Regions from separate parts of the Streptomyces sp. NPDC047130 genome, predicted to be linked through region 3. Evidence: riboswitches for the same ligand, from Rfam matches in the RefSeq annotation. Region 3 holds a riboswitch; each other region holds the start of a gene.

Region 1 (6,460 bases), on a different contig from region 3:
CGGCGAGCCGCACAGCGGCAACCTCCTCCACACGGCGCGAGGGCCGCTCCTCGTCGACCTCGTCACCTGCTGCCGCGGCCCGGTCGAGTTCGACCTCGGGCACGTGCCGGAGGACGTCGCGGCGCACTACCCGGGGGCCGACCCCGACCTGGTCGCCCGGTGCCGCGCCGTCAACTGGGCGATGTTCTCCGCCTGGCGCTGGCGCCGCCACGACCGGATGCCGGACCGTGAGCACTGGCGGGCGGCAGGCCTCGACCTGGTCCGCACCGCGCTCGCCCGCCGCGGACGGGACTGATCCCACGGCTCCCGGCCGAAGAACGCCGACGACGGAGGCCCCTGTGCCGCCGCTTGCCGCTGCGGCCACGCACGCGGACGGGCTCATGGCCGAGCTGCTTCTGCGTCACGGGGCCGACCCTCTGCTCCCGGAGTCCGGAGGGAGCTCAGCCCTCGACTGGGCACATGGCTGGGACGACGAGGTACCTGCCCGCTCGGCCGTCGCGAGGCTCCTGCGCGAGCACCTCGCTTGACGCCCTGGCCGTTCAGCGTTCCCCGACTGGTTCGACACCAGCCGGAAAGTCGGCCGCGGGTGCCGCCACCCGTCGGCGCCAGGGCCGCGCGATCGGCGCGGAAACCGCGCGCCACCACGGGTCCGTCGGGAGCTCCCCGCCCGGCTCGAACGGCTGGCCCGGGACCGGGAACGCGATCGTCTGGCCGACCTCCTCGGCGACGTCCCTCGCCCACTCCGCGGGTTCCGCCCACGGGTGCAGGGACAGGTTGAAGGTGCCCCAGTGGATCGGCAGCATCACTCCGCCCGGCTTGCCGCCCTGCAGGTCGAGGTGGGCCTGGACTCCCTGGGCGGGGGACATGTGGATGTCCGGCCAGGCGCCCGGCAGCGGCGTACGGTCCGTGTGGTTCTTGGGCCAGTGCTCGGAGTACGCGCCGAGCTGGATCATGGTGACGTCGAAGGGGCCGTGCTCCGCGCCGATGTCCCGGAAGCCCTCGAAGTAGCCGGTGTCGCCGCTGTGGAAGACGCGGTGCCGGTCCCCCGCCACGCACCAGGACGCCCAGAGGGTGTGCTGGGTGTTGCGCAGGCCCCGGCCGCAGAAGTGGCGGGCCGGGGTGGCGGTGAGGGTGATGCCGCCGACCCGGGTGGACTCGTGCCAGTCGAGTTCGCGCAGGCGGGCCGCGGGGACGCCCCAGTGCTCGAGGTGGGCGCCGACGCCGAGCGGGACGGCGAACAGCGTGTCGGTGCCGGCCAGGGCCTTGATGGTGGGCATGTCGAGGTGGTCGTAGTGGTCGTGCGAGATGACCACGACGTCGACCGGCCCCAGCGCGGCGAGCGGCACGGGGGCGGGGTGCAGCCGCCGGGGGCCCGCGAAGGTGACCGGGGAGCAGCGCCGCCCCCAGACGGGGTCGAACAGCACCCGGTGGCCGTCGATCTCGGTCAGCACCGTGGAGTGGCCGAGCCAGGTGACGCGCAGCCCGTCGGCGGGCGGCGTCGCCAGGTCCTCGAGGGTGGTGGGGTGCAGGGGCACGGGCCGTGCCGGGGCGCGCAGGGCGCGGGCCTCGCGGTCGAGGAAGCCCTTGGCGAGCTCACCCCGGGAGGCGGGCGCGGGTGTGGTGCGGACCGGTCCGGCCGGGTTGCGGAAGACGCCGTCCGCGAAGTGGGGCGACGCCTGAATGCGGGCCAGCCGCTCGCCCCGGGGCTCCGCTCCGAAGGACTCCGGGCTCAGGCCGCGCACCAGGGACGCGCCGGCGGCGGAGACGGATCGGGAAAGGGAACCGGTGTCGCTCACGGGTGGCCTCCAGCCGTGCTGCCTGTTCGGGTGTCCACGTTCCTGCTCATGCTCCTACGGACGCCGGGGAGCCGCCCGGCGTTGACCGGGGGCGGGACCGGACGCACGCGCGGCGTGCCGCTCCCGCCCGCCGAGGCCTCCGCCGGGCCTCCGCCGGGCGAAGGCCTCGGCGGGGGCGGGAGCCCACGGCTCAGACGGCGCGGGTCAGCCAGGACTTGAGGTTGTCCAGGGCCAGCGCGCCCTTGGCGACGACGGTGTCGCCGGAGGACTCGCCCCGCAGCCGGCGCCCGATCCACGGCACCAGGTGCTCGCGCGCCCAGTGCACGTCGTCGAGGCGGACCTCCAGGACGCCCCGCTGGGGCAGCGGCGGCCAGGGCTGCTCGGGGTCGGCGGGGACGTCGAGGCCGAGGACCTGGCCGGCGCGGAGGGCGACCCGGGTGTGCCCCTCGGCGGAGAGGTGCAGCCGGTCGCTGTCCCAGGCGCGGCGGTCCTGGACGCTGCGCAGCGACCACAGGTCGAGGACCCGGCAGTCGTAGCGGTCGGCGATGGCCCGGACGTGCCCGTTGTACGTGGCGATCTTGCCTCGGAGGTGCCTGAGCACCGGGACGCCGCGGGTGTCGAAGCCGGTCGCGACCAGGACGGTGCCGGCCGCCGAGGCGAGTTCGGCGACGGCCTTCTCGAAGCGCTCGGCGACCTCGTCGGGGTCGGTGCCGGGGCGCAGGATGTCGTTGCCTCCGGCGCAGATGGACACCAGGTCGGGGGCGAGCCCGCGGACCTGGGGGATCTGGTCGGCCATGACCTGGTCGAGCAGCTTCCCGCGCACGGCGAGGTTGGTGTAGTCGAACTCGCCCTCCGGACGGAGGTCGGCGAGGAGCACCGCGAGGCGGTCGGCCCAGCCGACGAACGTCCCGTCCGGTCCGGGATCACCGACGCCCTCGGTGAAGCTGTCCCCGACGGCCACGTACGACCCGATCGACCCCATCACTGTTCTGCTGTCATTCTTCGAATCGTCTGCCACATCGAGGCATCCTCCACCTTCGGATGTGAGCTACGCGACCGTAGGGAGGGGTTGACGGGCGGTGAGATAGGCCACTCGTCAACTCTTTCCCAACAGCGGAATAAACGTGGGCCGTTGCGACAGGGGCCGGACGCGGACCGTCGGGCGTCCTCGCCGGGACGCGGCGAGGGCCGTGCCCCCCGGTCGGGGGGGCACGGCCCTCGTTCGCGCGCAACCGCGAGGCCCTCGGGGGGTCAGCCCAGGCTGACGCCGTGCGAGCGGAGGTACTCGACCGGGTCCACGTCGGAGCCGTAGTCGGGCGAGGTGCGGATCTCGAAGTGCAGGTGCGGGCCGGTGACGTTGCCGGTGGCGCCGGACAGGCCGATCTGCTGGCCGACGGTCACGGTCTGTCCGGCGGAGACGGACAGCTGCGACAGGTGGGCGTACTGGGAGTACATGCCGTCCTGGTGCTGGATGACGACCTGGTTGCCGTAGGCGCCGCCGTTGCCGGCGGAGACCACGGTTCCGGCGGCGACGGACTTCAGCGGGGTGCCGGTGGGCAGCGCGAAGTCGACGCCGGTGTGGTAGCCGCTGGACCACATGCTGCCCGCGGTGCGGTAGGCGGTGCCGAGGGCGGCGTCCGCGGGGGCGGTGTAGCCGGCGGCGTTCGCGGCGTCGGCGACGGTCGTCTTCGGCGCGGCGGTCCCGGGGGCGGCGGCCTTGGCCTTGGCGGGCTGGGTGGCGGCCTTCTTGCCGAGCTCCAGCTTGGTGCCGGGCTTGATCAGGCGGGGGTTGTCGCCGACCACGTCACGGTTGATCTTGTACAGCTGCTTCCAGCCGCCGGAGACCTTCTTCTTCTCCGCGATCTTCGACAGCGAGTCGCCCTTCTTGACCGTGTAGGTCTCGGCGGCCGTCTTCTTCGCGGCGACCGGCAGGCTCTGGGCGGCCTGCTCCGGGGCGGCGGCGTGGGCGCCGGTGGCGCCGAACAGGGGCAGGCCGAGGGCCACGGCGCCGGTGCCGGCGACGGCGATGGAGCGGGTGAGGCGCTGGACGCCGGTGGGACGGCGGTGCTTGTGACGCTTCGCGGGCATGACGTTGTCCTCTCCGTCGCCTGCGAGGTGAGCTGTCGGGTGCGGGCTGGAGATGCCCGGCCGCGCTGGGCGCGGCTTTACCCCTAGCCCGTTCCGGAGACCGGAACAGGCGCGTACCTGTGGGTCCCCCGCTCCTGCCGTACTCGGGTTACTCGGGTGAGTGTGAGGGATCCGGTCGGCGGCAGGATTCGGCGTCCGCCCGGATCGGATCGTGAACGTATGCGACCGGCACGCAAGCGGACAAGCGCGGGATTTCCACGAACGTGCATTCTTTGTGATCGCTTGAGGGCAAAACGGTCACACAGAGTCGCCACGGGGACCACATCTCCCGCCGCGGGCACGGGAGTTGCACCTCGGACCCCGACGACGCTCGGTCACCGGTATGAGGCTGCTCACGCGCCGGTCCGCCCACACTCCGCCTCCTCGGGGCAAGTTGACCCATAAGCGGACAAGTACTCCTTGGTGCGTTATGTCCGTGATGCGACTTTTGCACCCACCGGTTCGCGCGACGTCCGGGCGACGGCACCCTCCTGGTCCCGCGGAGCCGTGTCGTATCGTCAGGACGCACCCGTCGGTTGCCGCGGCCGACGGGGCCAAGTGGGAGGAGCCACCCGTGACGCAGCAGGTCCCGTCGACCGAGCCCCAGCTCGCCGGAGTGCGGAACTTCCGGGATGTGGGCGGCATGCCCACCACGGACGGCCGCAAGGTGAGGAACGGCGTGCTGTTCCGCAGCGGCCACCTGGCGAGCGCCACCGCCGAGGACGCCGCGTTCCTCGCCTCCCTGAACCTGCACACGGTCTTCGACTTCCGCAACGACGCCGACCGGCGCCTGGAGGGCCCCGACGTCACGCTGCCGGGGGTCCGCGAGGTCCGGCTGCCGCTGTCCGACCCCGCCGACGGCGCCGAGTTCTGGAAGCGGGTCCGCCGCGGCGGCGTCGACGAGCTGCGCCCCCTGCTGGGCGACGGCCGGGCGGAGCAGCGCATGATCGCCTCCTACCGGGCGACCATCCTCACCCGTACCGACGAGCACTCCCGGGTGCTGCGCTCCCTCGCCGAGGACAGCATGCCGGCGCTGATGCACTGCTCGGCCGGCAAGGACCGGGCGGGCCTGTCGATCGCGATCACGCTGCTGGCCGTGGGCGTGGAGCGGGACGCCGTCACGGAGGACTACCTGAAGTCGGGGGCCAAGCACCGGCGCTACAAGCTGCACCGGGGCGGCGAGTCCTCGGACCCGTACACGCCGGAGATCACCGAACTGCTGAGCCCGCTGTTCGACGCCCGGCAGGAGTACCTGGGGGCGGCCTTCGAGACCATCGAGGAGACCTGGGGCGGCGTCGACGCCTACCTCACGGAGGGTCTCGGGGTCACGCCGGAGCTGCGGGCGCGGCTGCGCGAGCGGCTGCTCGACTGACCGCGCGGAGGGGCGGGCCCGGCCGCCCCGCCCCTCCCCCGCTCAGTTGGCGCGGGCGCCCGCCTCGAAGAGCAGCCAGATGAAGCCGGCGAAGAGGTGGCCCGCCACGATGTAGACGAAGAGGCGGATCCACAGGGCGCGGGGGAGCTTGTCCTCGATGTTCTTCACGACGTCCCTCCGGACGGGGTCGGGTGGCCCGCGGTCGCCTCGGGTCCGAGGCACAGCGCGGCCGTGGGGCTCTGCAACAGGGTGTGGACGAACAGGAGCCCGGCGCCGTCGGAGCTCTCGGCGGCCAGGCGGTGCGGGGTCAGCGAGTCGAAGTGGGCGCTGTCACCCGGCCCCAGCAGGTGGGACGTGTCCCCCAGGTGCAGGCGGAGCCGCCCGGTGAGGACGTGCAGCCACTCCTCGCCGGGATGGACGCGGACCACCTGGTCCTGCGGGCCGCCGCGGTGCGGGATGCGGACCCGCAGGGCCTGCATGGCGCGGCCCGGCGCCCCCGCCGGCCAGTAGCTCCACCCGCCGGCACGGGTCTCCAGGGCGTCGGCGCCCCGGACCACCGACTCGCGGTCCGGGGCGGTCTCGCCGAGCAGCTCGGAGACGGTGGTGCCGTACACCCGGGCGAGGCCGAGGAGCACGGGGAGGGAGGGCTGCCGGTGCCCCGTCTCCAGGCGGGAGAGGTGGGCCGGGGAGAGGTCCGCGGCACGGGCCGCGGCCTCGAGGGTCAGACCCGAGCGGTGGCGGAGCGCACGGAGCGTCGGAGCTACGCTGGGAAGGTCTCCCGGGGCACCGGGAGTCGCTGCGGACATACCACCATTCAGCCACGGGTTTACCCGGCAGGCAAATTCCTTGCCCCAGAGGCAAACCGCCGGGTCGGCGCACCGCCCCGGCGGCGCGTCGGTGACGCCCTGCCGCCTCCGGGAGCCCCTCCCCTGCGGGCGGGGCGTCCCGTGGTCACCGGTTGGCGACCGCCTGCCGCATCAGGTGGCGGCCGAAGTCCCACACCAGCCCGCCCTCGTGCGCGTCGTCCATCACGGCCGTGAACGCCGTCACGAACCGCTCGACCTCGCGCTCCCCGATGATCAGCGGCGGGATCAGCTTGATCACCTCGAGGTGGTCGCCGGAGACCTGCGTGAGGATCCGGTGCCGCCGCAGCAGCGGACCGACG
Region 2 (6,460 bases), on a different contig from region 3:
CCCGTACCACCACACCCCGATCGGCTCGATGGCCGACCTGGACGCCGCCACCCTGGAGGACGCCCGCGCGTTCTTCCGCACCTACTACGCGCCCAACAACGCGGTGCTGTCGGTGGTCGGCGACATCGACCCGGAGCAGACGCTCGCCTGGGTCGAGAAGTACTTCGGTTCCATCGCCTCCCACGACGGCAAGCCGGCCCCCCGGGACGGCGCGCTGCCCGAGGTCATCGGCGAGGAGATCCGCGAGGTCGTCCGCGAGGAGGTCCCGGCCCGCGCCCTGATGGCCGGCTACCGCCTCCCCGAGGACGGCACCCGCGCCTGCGACGCGGCCGACGTGGCCCTGACCATCCTGGGCTACGGCGAGTCCTCCCGCCTCTACAACCGGCTGGTGCGCCGCGACCGCACCGCGGTGACGGCCGGCTTCGGCCTGTTGCGCCTGGCGGGCGCCCCGTCGCTGGGCTGGCTGGACGTCAAGACCTCCGGGGACGTCGAGGTCCCGGTGATCGAGGCCGCCGTGGACGAGGAGCTCGCGCGGCTCGCCGCCGAGGGCCCCACTCCCGCGGAGATGGAGCGCGCCCAGGCGCAGCTGGAGCGCGAGTGGCTGGACCGGCTCGGCACGGTCGCCGGCCGCGCCGACGAACTCTGCCGCTACGCCGTGCTGTTCGGCGACCCGCAGCTCGCCCTGACCGCCGTCCGCCGCGTCCTGGAGGTGACGCCGGAGGAGGTCAAGGAGGTGGCCAAGGCCCGGCTCCGCCCCGACAACCGCGCGGTGCTGGTGTACGAGCCGATCACCCCGGAGGGCGAGGACGAGGCCGCCACCGACGAGAACGAGGAGGAGGCCAAGTGACCGAGCTGGCCACGATGGAGTTCCACCCGATGCCGCAGGCCGGCGAGCCCAAGCCGTGGGCCTTCCCCGCCCCGGGGCGCGGCGCGCTGGACAACGGCATGACGGTCCTGCACTGCCACCGCCCCGGACAGCAGGTCGTGGCGGTCGAGGTGCTGCTGGACGCGCCGCTCGACGCGGAGCCCGCCGGACTGGACGGCGTCGCCACCATCATGGCGCGCGCCTTCGCGGAGGGCACCGACAAGCACTCCGCGGAGGACTTCGCCGCCGAGCTCGAACGGTGCGGCGCCACGCTGGACATGCACGCCGACCACCCCGGCGTGCGGGTCTCGCTGGAGGTGCCGGTCTCCCGGCTGCCCAAGGCCCTCGGGCTGCTCGCCGACGCGCTGCGGGCCCCCGCGTTCGCCGAGGACGAAGTGTCCCGGCTGGTCCGCAACCGGCTCGACGAGATCCCCCACGAGCTGGCCAACCCGGCCCGCCGCGCCGCCAAGGAGCTCTACAAGGAGCTCTTCCCGGCCGGTTCGCGGATGGCGCGCCCCCGTCAGGGCACCGAGGAGACGGTCGGGAAGATCGACGCGGCCGCCGTGCGCGCCTTCTACGAGCGGCACGTCCGCCCCGCCACCTCGACCGCCGTGGTGGTGGGCGACCTCACCGGCGTCGACCTCGACGCCCTGCTGGCCGAGACCCTCGGCGCGTGGACGGGCTCCCCGGCCGACCCGCACCCGGTGCCCGCGGTGACGGCGGACGACACGGGCCGCGTGGTGATCGTGGACCGCCCGGGCTCGGTGCAGACCCAGCTGCTCATCGGCCGTACCGGTCCGGACCGGCACGACCGCGTGTGGCCGGCCCAGGTGCTCGGCGCCTACTGCCTCGGCGGCACGCTCACCTCCCGGCTGGACAAGGTGCTGCGCGAGGAGAAGGGCTACACCTACGGAGTCCGCTCCTTCGCCCAGGTCCTGCGCTCCGCGCCCGACGGCTCGGGCGCGGCCCTGCTGGCCATCAGCGGCTCGGTGGACACCCCCAACACCGGCCCGGCGCTGCAGGACCTGTGGCAGGTGCTGCGCACGCTGGCCGAGGGCGGCCTCACCGACGCCGAACGCGACACCGCGGTGCAGAACCTGGTGGGCGTCGCCCCGCTGAAGTACGAGACGGCCGCCGCGGTGGCCGGCACCCTGGCCGACCAGGTGGAGCAGCACCTGCCGGACGACTTCCAGGCGACGCTCTATCAGCAGCTCGCCGCCACCGGCACCGTGGAGGCCACGGCGGCCGCGGTGAGCGCCTTCCCGGTGGACCGCCTGGTCACGGTCCTCGTCGGCGACGCCGCGCAGATCGCCGGCCCGGTCCGCGACCTGGGCATCGGCGAGGTGACGGTGGTCGGCGCGGAGTAACCGCCCGTACAAGCCGGTTCGGGCCCCGGTGACCCATCCGGTCGCCGGGGCCCGTTTCGTCCCGGACAACATGCGTTGCGTAGGGAAGCGTCCGGTTTGCCCTGTGGGATGCGCTACAAAAGCCTTGATCCGTTTGTGATCCGAATGATCACGCCATTAGCTTCGGTCCGGCTGTCCGCCACACTTGTGCGCCGCGCCCGCGGCGCCGGGCAGTCATCGCCTAATCCCCGTACGGCGCGAGCCAGGGGAGCCGGGGACCCACAAGCGGCATCCCCTGGGGTGAATCGGGTGCCTTCCGCACGGCGCGCGCACAGCGTGCGCACGGTGGGAGAAGCCCGTAGGAGACCTTCCTGCTCCGAACCCGACAGCTAACCCGGCCGGCGAGAGGGAAGGAAAGGACTCAGCCACTTCATGGCGTTCAACTGCGCCTCCGGCAGGCACCGCCGTCCCGGCCGGACCAGCCGTACCACCGCCGGCCTGGCAGGCCTCGCCGCTCTCACCACCACCGGCGTCGTCGGCACCCTGGCCACTCCCGCCTCCGCCGCCGAGACGTCCGTCAACGAGACCACCGGCCTGCTGCCCGTCGTCACCATCGGCGACCGGGTGGCCGACCAGATCGACGAGCAGGCCGAGGCCCAGGAGCGGGCGGCCGCCGAGAAGGCCGCCATCGCGAAGGCCCGCGAGGAGCGCGAGGAGGCCGAGCGCCGCGCCGCCCGCGAGGCCGAGCGCGAGCGCCTGCGCCGCCTCACCATGTTCGTCAGCCCCATCGCCGGCTCCTACGTCTCCACCGGTTACCAGGCCGGCGGCGCCGTCTGGTCCTCCGGCAGCCACACCGGCGTCGACTTCCACGCCGCCGCCGGCACCCCGGTCCGCTCGGTGGGCCGCGGCACCGTGGTCGAGGCCGGCTGGGGCGGCAGCTACGGGTACCAGGTCGTCATCAAGATGCACGACGGCACCTACACCCAGTACGGCCACCTCTCCTCGGTCAGCGTCACCCCCGGCCAGGCCGTGACCCCCGGCGCGCACATCGGCCGCTCCGGCGCCACCGGCAACGTCACCGGGCCGCACCTCCACTTCGAGGCGCGGATGACCGCCGAGTACGGCAGCGACATCGACCCGGTCGCCTACCTCCGGTCCCACGGCGTGAACCTCTGACGCCACCCGCACACGCGAAAGCCCCCGCCCGGTTTCCCGGGCGGGGGCTTTTCGTCGTTCCGGAAGGATTCCGGGCGCACCGGACGCACCGGGCGGGCCACGGCCAAAAATTCCCCGTCCGCGGGGCCTTCCCGTCGGAAATCGCCGTCGATTGCCTTAGAGTCAATTCATTCATCGAGGCGGAGGTCGGCATGCGTATTCCCGCGCATTCGGTATGCACGGCGATCCGGGACGACATCGTCGCAGGCGTCCACGAGCGGGGAAGCCGGCTGACCGAGGAACTGCTCGCCCGGCGCTACGGGGTCTCCCGGGTCCCGGTCCGCGAGGCGCTGCGCACCCTGGAGGCGGAGGGCTTCGTGGTCACCCGGCGCCATGCCGGGGCCTGTGTGGCCGAGCCGACCGAGCAGGAGGCCGCGGACCTGCTGGAGATGCGGCTGCTGCTGGAGCCGCTGGGCGCCGCCCGGGCCGCGCAGCGCCGCACCGAGGCCCACCTGAAAGTCCTCCGTGGCCTGGTCAGGCTGGGGCAGGAGCGGGCGCGGCGGGGCTACGGCGAGGACCTGCGATCCCTGGGGGGCTGGTTCCACGAGACGCTCGCACAGGCCTGCGGCAGCGGCGCCCTGACCTCGTCCCTCACTCAGCTCCGGCACAAGATCGCCTGGATGTACTCGGTGGACCCGCTGCCGGCGCCCACCGAGACCTGGGCCGAGCACGGCGCCATCGTCGACGCCGTGGCCCGCGGGGACGGCGAGCGGGCCCGGCAGACGACCGCCCTGCACACCGAACGCTCGCTCGCCCTGCACCGGCTCCGCATTCCCGGGCAGAACCGCGGAAGCGCGGTGCGCCCGGACGTGGTGAGGACTTCGCAACATGCCGTAAACACGAGCGGCCTCTCCACTTAACACCGAGGCCGTATACAAGGGCGAAGGAATTCGTTACCGCATGCCTATTCCTTCGGTCTTTCTTCGGTCCGAGGTGTTGCCCGGCGCTTTTGCCTGCCCGGAAATGCGGACGGCGCGCACGGCGGAGGGGAAAGCGGCGTTCCAGGCGCAGGTGTTCAGAGCATCGCGTGTCCAGGCCCCCTCGGCGGCGGCTGCGACACCAGGTCCGCGAGACGGCGCAGCACCGCCTCGGCGCCCTCGCCCTCGCAGGACAGCACGATCTCCTCGCCCCCCCGCACCCCCAGGCCCAGCACCTTCAGGATCGACGCGGCGCTCACCGGCCCCGCCCCGGCCCCGTCCGCCCGGGCCACCCGCACCGGCAGCCCCGACTCCTGCGCCGCGCGCACGAAGCGCGCCGCCGGCCGGGCGTGCAGCCCGTCCGGTCCCGCCACCCTCACCCGCCGTTCGGCCATCTCCGGCACCTCGCTCTCCTCCTTCTCGTCGTGAACGTCGCGGTCCTCGCGGTCCTCGCGGTCCTCGTGGCTCCCGTCGTCCCCGCGGCGCCTTGCGGCCCTCCTGGCCGGTGCGTCCCGCCCCCGGCGGACCGGGGCCCACCGGCCCCGCGCCCGAAGCGGCCGCGCGCCGTAGGCTTGCGGCATGCAGAGCCCGTCGGACCGTCACGAGTACCCCGCACACTGGGAAGCCGACGTCGTGCTCCGCGACGGCGGCATCACCCACGTCAGGCCCATCACCGAGGACGACGCGGAACGCCTGGTCAGCTTCTACGAGCAGGTCTCCGACGAGTCGAAGTACCTGCGGTTCTTCTCCCCGTACCCCCGCCTGTCCGCCAAGGACGTGCACCGGTTCACCCACCACGACTACGTCGACCGGGTCGGCCTCGCGGCCACCTTCGGCGGCGAGTTCATCGCCACCGTCCGCTACGACCGGGTCGACGCCACCGGCATGCCCGCCTCCTCGCCCGCCGACGAGGCCGAGGTCGCCTTCCTGGTGCAGGACGCCCACCACGGCCGCGGTGTCGCCTCCGCGCTGCTGGAGCACATCGCCGCCGTCGCCCGGGAACGGGGCGTGCGCCGCTTCACCGCCGAGGTGCTGCCCGCCAACACCAAGATGATCAAGGTGTTCACGGACGCCGGATACGCCCAGAAGCGCAGCTTCGAGGACGGCGTGGTCCGCCTGCACCTCGACCTCGAGCCCACCGACCGCTCGCTCGCCGTCCAGCAGGCCCGCGAGCAGCGTGCCGAGGCCCGCTCCGTGCGGCGGCTGCTCGCCCCGGGCTCGGTCGCGGTCGTCGGCGTGAGCCGCGGCAGGGGCGGCGTGGGCCGCAGCGTGCTGGAGCACCTGCGTGACGGCGGCTTCACCGGCGCCCTCCACGCCGTCAACCCGTCCTTCCCCGAGGACCTCACCGAGCTCGACGGCGTCCCCGCCCGCCGCTCGCTCGCCGGGATCGACGGGCCGGTCGACCTCGCCGTGGTCGCCGTCCCCGCCGACCGGGTGCCCGAGGTCGTCGACGAGTGCGGGGCGCACGGCGTGCAGGGGCTGGTCGTCCTCTCCGCCGGGTACGCCGAGCTGGGCCCCGAGGGGCGGGAACGGCAGCGTCAACTGGTGCGCCGGGCACGCGCGTTCGGCATGCGTGTCATCGGGCCCAACGCGTTCGGCGTGGTCAACACCGCGGCCGACGTCCGGCTCAACGCCTCCCTCGCCCCCGAGATGCCCCGCGCCGGGCGGATCGGCCTGTTCACCCAGTCCGGCGCCATCGGCGTCGCCCTGCTCTCCCGCCTCCACCGGCGTGACGGCGGGGTCACCGGCGTCACCGGGGTGTCCACCTTCGTCTCGGCCGGCAACCGCGCCGACGTCTCCGGCAACGACGTCCTCCAGTACTGGTACGACGACCCGGAGACCGACGTCGCGCTGATGTACCTCGAGTCCATCGGCAACCCGCGGAAGTTCAACCGGCTGGCCCGGCGCACCGCCGCGGCCAAACCGCTGGTCGTGGTGCAGGGCGCCCGGCACAGCGGCGTGCCCCAGGGCCATGCCGTGCGCGCCACCCGGCTGTCGCACGACACCGTCTCCGCGCTGCTCCGCCAGGCCGGCGTGATCCGCGTCGACACCATCACCGAACTGGTCGACGCGGGGCTCCTGCTGGCCCGTCAGCCGCTGCCCGCCGGCCCCCGGGT
Region 3 (6,460 bases):
GGCGCGGAAGGCCGGGTTGGAGGCGCCGCTGCCGGCGGGGGAGGGCGTGGGGTACGAACTGCTGACCCTCGCGGTCCGCGCCGAGGCGGCCGGGGTCGACCCCGAGTCCGCGCTCCGCGCGGCCGCCCGCGCCTACCGCGACGCCATCCACGCGGCGGAAACCCCTCCCGCGCCCTGACCTCACCCCCGGCCTGCCCCCGCGGCATGATGCCGCGGCGCGGGCGGGCCTCCGGGGCCGGCCGGGCCCCTCGGGCGGCCCACGGGGCGCTACCTGCGCGCTGCCGCGCTCCCGCGCGCCGAGGTTCGGGAGCGGGCGGACCACCCACGGACGGGCACCGCAGTGCCGGTTGGACGGGTCCGGCGGCGGACGGCGCCCGGTGGCGCGCGGGACCGGTGCCCACGCGGCGGTGGGCACCGCGCGCCCCCGCCGAGGTCCGCGTCGGCCCCGCCGAGGTCCGCGTCGGCACCGCTCCGCGGTCCCGCGTACCGTCGTGGGGTGAACGAGCCGCACCCCGAACCGTCCGCCCCGGAACTCTTCACCTGGGAGTTCGCCACCGACCCGTACCCCGCCTACGCCTGGCTCCGCGAGCACGCCCCCGTGCACCGCACCCGGCTGCCCAGCGGCGTCGAGGCCTGGCTGGTCACCCGGTACGCCGACGCCCGGCAGACCCTCGCGGACCCCCGGTTGTCGAAGAACCCCGCGCACCACGACGAGCCCGCGCACGCCCGGAACAAGACCGGCATCCCCGGCGAGCGCAAGGCCGACCTGATGACGCACCTGCTGAACATCGACCCGCCGGACCACACCCGTCTGCGCCGCCTGGTGTCGAAGGCGTTCACCCCCCGCCGCGTCGCGGAGTTCGCCCCCCGCGTGCAGGAGCTCACCGACACCCTGATCGACGGGTTCGCCGCGCGCGGCAGCGCGGACCTGATCCACGAGTTCGCGTTCCCGCTCCCCATCTACGTGATCTGCGACCTGCTCGGCGTCCCCCGCGAGGACCAGGACGACTTCCGCGACTGGGCGGGCATGATGATCCGCCACGGCGGCGGCCCGCGCGGCGGCGTGGCGCGGTCGGTGAAGAAGATGCGCGGCTACCTCGCCGAACTGATCCACCGCAAGCGCGAGGCGCTGTCCGCGGAACCCGCGCCCGGCGAGGACCTGATCTCCGGCCTGATCCGCGCCTCGGACGAGGGGGAGCACCTCACCGAGAACGAGGCCGCGGCGATGGCGTTCATCCTGCTCTTCGCCGGCTTCGAGACGACCGTGAACCTGATCGGCAACGGCGCCTACGCCCTGCTCACCCACCCCGGGGAGCGCGAGCGGCTCCAGCGGTCGCTGGCGGCGGGCGACGAGAGCCTGCTGGAGACCGGCATCGAGGAACTGCTGCGCTTCGACGGCCCCGTGGAGCTGGCGACCTGGCGGTTCGCCACCGAGCCGCTGACCGTCGGCGGGCAGCGGATCGCGGCGGGCGACCCGGTCCTGGTGGTGCTGGCGGCGGCGGACCGGGACCCGGAGCGGTTCGCCGAACCGGACACCCTGGACCTGTCCCGGCGGGACAACCAGCACCTGGGCTACGGACACGGCATCCACTACTGCCTCGGCGCCCCCCTGGCCCGGCTCGAGGGCCGAACCGCCCTCGCGACCTTGCTCACTCGGCTCCCCGACCTCCAACTGGGCCTGGAGCCCGCCGAGTTGCGATGGAGGGGCGGACTGATCATGCGTGGCCTGCGAACTCTTCCGGTCGAGTTCGCCCCCGAGCAGGGCTCAAGTGGAAGCACGACCTCGACAGTTCCGTGACGTTCGTGTGTTCCTTGCGACATCGAGTTGTGACGAACGTTGATCACCGGCTACGTTCCCGCACAGACGCGACGACCCCTGCGGCGGGATGCCGACCGGGTCGACGCGGCCCCTGTAGTCGACGAAAGGCCACCCGCATGCTCTCCGGAAACGGTCGTCACCGCCGCCCCCGTCAGGCGCCGGCGGTCGTCGTCGCGGCCGGCGTGACCGGTTCCGCACTCGCCCTCCCGCTGTTCGCGGCCTCGAGCGCCGGCGCGGCCGAGGGGGCCACCTGGGACCGGGTCGCCGAATGCGAGAGCGGCGGCGCCTGGAGCGCCGACACCGGCAACGGGTTCTACGGCGGCCTGCAGCTCTCCCAGGACCAGTGGGAGGAGCACGGCGGCCTGTCGTACGCCTCCAAGCCGTCGGAGGCGAGCCGCTCCCAGCAGATCGCGGTGGCCGAGCGGATCCTCGCCGAGCAGGGAGCCACCCCGTGGCTGGCCTGCGGCGCCATGAACGGTCTGCGCGAGGACGGCCCCGCCGCCGAGGTGGACACCGGCGTGGACGCGCTGCGGACCGGCGACGTGACCGGCCCCGGCGCCTTCGACGGCTCGGCCTCCGGCTGGGGTTCCGTCGGCGGCGACCTGGCCGGAACCGGCGAAAGCGGCAAGACCGACAAGAGCGACAGGAGCCGCAACAGCGACAAGTCGGGCGTCGTGGACGGCGAGACCGGTGACGCCCGTGGGCAGGGGCGGTCCGGCGAGGGCGCGAACGGCGCCTCGGACCACGGCTTCCTCCCCGGCTCCGGCTACGGTTCCGCGCAGGGCGGCGGCCTCCTGGACCTCGGCCAGGACCTCGGCCTGGTGGACACCGGCACCGGCAGCCCGGTGATCCCGGACCTGCCCGAGACCGGCGGGGGCCAGAACGGCCAGGACGGCCAGAACGGCGTCGGCGGCGACAGCGGCAAGGACGACAGCGACAAGGGCGGGACCGGCAAGGGCGGCTCCGGCGAGGACGTCCCGGTCCGCGGCGACGGCGGCGAGCAGGACGGCGCCACCGGCGAGGACGCGCCGGACGAGGACGCCCCGCTGTTCGGCGACGGCGACGGTCCCCTCTTCCAGGACGACACCCCGCTCTTCGGCGGGGACACCGCGCAGGAGGAGAGCACCGGTTCCTCCTCCGGCTCCGGCCGCCACCGCGGCCCCAGCGCCGACGAGACCGCCGCGCAGTCCGGCTCCGGCACCTCGGGCCGGCACGCCGCCCCCGCGGACACCTACCAGGTGCGGGCCGGCGACAGCCTGGTCTCCATCGCCAAGTCGGAAGGCGTCAAGGGCGGCTGGCGCGCCCTCTACGAGGAGAACCGCGACCTGATCGGGAAGGACCCGGACCGCCTGGTGTCGGGCATGGTCCTCACCCTCCCGTAGCGGTCGGGACGACGGCAGGAGAAGGGCGAAAGGCGGGCAAAATCGGGGGAGTTACCCGCCTTTTCGTCCTGGAATGTCTGATTCCGGAGAAGTGAGAGATGGGTCTCAGAAGCCCTGATCGTCTTTGAAATCCCGGCATGGGCGTGGCTAACGTCGAACCGCTCGCTCCAGCGGGCCCCGGCGGCCGTCACGCCTAATCCTGCCAACGGCCGTACGGGACATGTCGTCGCGTCATGCGCCGTAGGCAGGAGCGGGGGAACCAGGTAAGTGCCGGCCCGGCGGCCAGACCGCCGGAACGGCTAGGGGTGAAGCCGCGCACCGAGAGGTGTGCGGCCGGGCGACCCTCATAGCCCGAACCCGACAGCTCACCTCGTAGGCGTCGGTGAGGGGATACCTCCATGTCGTTTACCTGCCAGGGCAAGCACCGTCGTCCGTCCAAGGCCAAGCGCGCTCTCGCCGTCGCCGGTCTCACCGGCGCGGTCGTGGCCGCCCCGCTGCTGACGGCGGGCACCGCGTCCGCCGCCACCGAGTCCGAGTGGGACGCCGTCGCCCAGTGCGAGTCGGGCGGCGACTGGTCCATCAACACCGGCAACGGCTTCTACGGCGGTCTGCAGTTCACCAGCCAGACCTGGGCCGGCTTCGGCGGCACCCAGTACGCCGCCCAGGCCAACCAGGCCACCAAGGCCCAGCAGATCGAGATAGCCGAGAAGGTCCTCGCCGAGCAGGGCCCGGGCGCCTGGCCGCACTGCGGCACCGGCCTCTCCAGCACCCCCTACCAGGGCGGCGCCGCCGAGGCCCCCGCCCAGGAGGCCCCGCAGCAGGAGGCTCCCGCCCCCGCGCCGCAGGCCGAGGAGACCCCGGCCCAGCCCGCCAAGGCGGAGAAGCCGAAGAAGCAGGAGAAGGTCACCACGCCCACCGGCGAGAAGGTCCTCAAGGGTGACGGTGAGTACAAGGTCGTCAAGGGCGACTCGCTCAGCCTGATCGCCGAGGAGCACGACATCAAGGGCGGCTGGAAGAAGCTCTTCAAGCTGAACAAGGACGTCGTCGAGGACCCGCGCCTGATCTACCCGGGCCAGATGCTGCACCTGGGCTGACCGGTCCGCCCGTCGCACGAACCTCCCGCCCCCGGGCGCGTCACCACGCGCCCGGGGGCGGGGGCGTTTCCGGCGGATCCGCCTCCAGGGCTTTTTGTTTCGAGCCGGAACAATTAATCTCCTGTTACCCCTCCGTACAGGGGGTGACCGGCTGGCCGATCCCGCCCGGCCGGTTAGGCTCGGTCTCGCAGAGCCACGGAGGCTGTGCACCCCGTGCCGGGCCAGGTGGTCCGGCGCCACCCGCGTCACATCCCAGAAGGAGATGCTCGTGCCGTCCATCGACGTCGTCGTAGCCCGGGAAATCCTGGACTCCCGAGGCAACCCCACGGTCGAGGTCGAGGTCGGCCTCGACGACGGCAGCACGGGTCGTGCCGCCGTCCCGTCCGGCGCCTCCACCGGCGCCTTCGAGGCCGTCGAGCTCCGCGACGGCGACAAGAACCGCTACCTCGGCAAGGGCGTCGAGAAGGCCGTCCTCGCCGTCATCGAGCAGATCGGCCCGGAGCTCGTCGGCTACGACGCCACCGAGCAGCGCCTGATCGACCAGGCGATGTTCGACCTGGACGCCACCGACAACAAGGGCTCGCTCGGCGCCAACGCCATCCTCGGCGTCTCCCTCGCCGTCGCCCACGCCGCCGCCGAGGCCAGCGACCTGCCGCTCTTCCGCTACCTGGGCGGCCCCAACGCGCACCTGCTGCCGGTGCCGATGATGAACATCCTGAACGGCGGCTCGCACGCCGACTCCAACGTGGACATCCAGGAGTTCATGATCGCGCCGATCGGCGCCGAGTCCTTCTCCGAGGCCCTGCGCTGGGGCACCGAGGTCTACCACACGCTGAAGAAGGTGCTGAAGACCAAGGGCCTGTCCACCGGCCTCGGCGACGAGGGCGGCTTCGCCCCGAACCTCGGCTCCAACCGCGAGGCCCTGGACCTGATCCTCGAGGCGATCAAGGAGGCCGGCTACACCCCCGGCCAGCAGGTCGCCCTCGCCCTCGACGTCGCCGCCTCCGAGTTCTACAAGGACGGCAAGTACCTATTCGAGGGCAAGGAGCGCTCCGCCGCCGAGATGACGGAGTACTACGAGGAGCTCGTCGCGGCCTACCCGCTGGTGTCCATCGAGGACCCGCTGTTCGAGGACGACTGGGACGGCTGGAAGGTCATCACCGAGAAGCTGGGCGACAAGGTCCAGCTCGTCGGCGACGACCTCTTCGTCACCAACCCCGAGCGCCTCGGCCGCGGCATCGAGGAGGGCGCCGCCAACGCCCTGCTGGTCAAGGTCAACCAGATCGGCTCCCTGACCGAGACCCTGGACGCCGTCGAGCTGGCCCAGCGCAACGGCTTCAAGTGCATGATGTCCCACCGCTCCGGCGAGACCGAGGACGTCACCATCGCCGACCTCGCCGTCGCCACCAACTGCGGCCAGATCAAGACCGGCGCCCCGGCCCGCTCCGAGCGCGTCGCCAAGTACAACCAGCTGCTGCGCATCGAGGAGATCCTCGACGACGCCGCCGTGTACGCCGGCCGCAGCGCCTTCCCGCGCTTCAAGGGCTGACCTGCCCGACGGCCCCTCGCGTGCCCCCGGAGCCCCGGCTCCGGGGGCACGCCCCTGTCCGCGCCCCACGGCGTCCCGGCGTCACGTACCGTGTGCGGGGAAGGAGCACGCGGGACGGGACAGCACGACGCCGGCCCGCACGGCACACGCCGCACGGCACACGGCACGCACGGCACACGAAACGCCCACGGGGAGGCGCGGAGAAGATGGCGCAGAACCGGGACCGGTTCTCCACGACCACCCGGCTGCGGCTGCTCGGTGAGCAGACCGCCGCCCGCGTCTACCGCTCCCAGACCCGCCGTCAGGCACGCCGCTCCCGGCTCACCGGCCGCGCGGCGCTGCTGGCCCTGGTGCTCTGCACCCTGGTCGTCGCCCTGGCCTACCCGACCCGGCAGTACGTCTCCCAGCGCGCCGAGGTCGCGAAGCTGGAGGAGGAGCGCGACGCCGCCCGCGAGCGGGTGGAGGAGCTGCGCGACCTCAAGGCGCGGTGGAAGGACGACGCCTACGCCGAGCAGCAGATCAGGAAGCGGCTGCACCACCTGCGGCCGGGCGAGAGCGGCTTCACCGTGCGCGGCTCCGCCGCCCCGCGGCGGGACACCGGGCGGCCCGTGGCGGA

Evidence for each region. Region 3 has a riboswitch for cyclic di-AMP ahead of ABZ836_RS27580 (transglycosylase family protein). Riboswitches for the same ligand answer to the same signal wherever they lie in the genome.
Region 1: another riboswitch for cyclic di-AMP. It lies ahead of ABZ836_RS16730 (LysM peptidoglycan-binding domain-containing M23 family metallopeptidase); the one in region 3 lies ahead of ABZ836_RS27580 (transglycosylase family protein).
Region 2: another riboswitch for cyclic di-AMP. It lies ahead of ABZ836_RS24540 (M23 family metallopeptidase); the one in region 3 lies ahead of ABZ836_RS27580 (transglycosylase family protein).

What each region holds. Positions count from the first base shown of each region.
Region 1 is NZ_JBEYUK010000012.1:65,059-71,518, reverse strand. It holds gene ABZ836_RS16745 (aminoglycoside phosphotransferase family protein) at 1-295, shown strand, start outside; gene ABZ836_RS16740 (MBL fold metallo-hydrolase) at 540-1,691, opposite strand; gene ABZ836_RS16735 (SGNH/GDSL hydrolase family protein) at 1,987-2,778, opposite strand; gene ABZ836_RS16730 (LysM peptidoglycan-binding domain-containing M23 family metallopeptidase) at 3,048-3,884, opposite strand; cyclic di-AMP (ydaO/yuaA leader) riboswitch at 3,889-4,043, opposite strand; gene ABZ836_RS16725 (tyrosine-protein phosphatase) at 4,498-5,295, shown strand; gene ABZ836_RS16720 (DUF6126 family protein) at 5,338-5,463, opposite strand; gene ABZ836_RS16715 (XRE family transcriptional regulator) at 5,460-6,101, opposite strand; gene ABZ836_RS16710 (aspartate aminotransferase family protein) at 6,247-6,460, opposite strand, start outside.
Region 2 is NZ_JBEYUK010000025.1:10,998-17,457, forward strand. It holds gene ABZ836_RS24530 (pitrilysin family protein) at 1-847, shown strand, start outside; gene ABZ836_RS24535 (pitrilysin family protein) at 844-2,232, shown strand; cyclic di-AMP (ydaO/yuaA leader) riboswitch at 2,440-2,630, shown strand; gene ABZ836_RS24540 (M23 family metallopeptidase) at 2,644-3,387, shown strand; gene ABZ836_RS24545 (GntR family transcriptional regulator) at 3,579-4,286, shown strand; gene ABZ836_RS24550 (HPr family phosphocarrier protein) at 4,442-4,738, opposite strand; gene ABZ836_RS24555 (GNAT family N-acetyltransferase) at 4,923-6,460, shown strand, end outside.
Region 3 is NZ_JBEYUK010000033.1:15,747-22,206, reverse strand. It holds gene ABZ836_RS27595 (nucleoside triphosphate pyrophosphohydrolase) at 1-178, shown strand, start outside; gene ABZ836_RS27590 (cytochrome P450) at 497-1,798, shown strand; gene ABZ836_RS27585 (transglycosylase family protein) at 1,936-3,201, shown strand; cyclic di-AMP (ydaO/yuaA leader) riboswitch at 3,428-3,595, shown strand; gene ABZ836_RS27580 (transglycosylase family protein) at 3,600-4,295, shown strand; gene eno (phosphopyruvate hydratase) at 4,558-5,844, shown strand; gene ABZ836_RS27570 (septum formation initiator family protein) at 6,051-6,460, shown strand, end outside.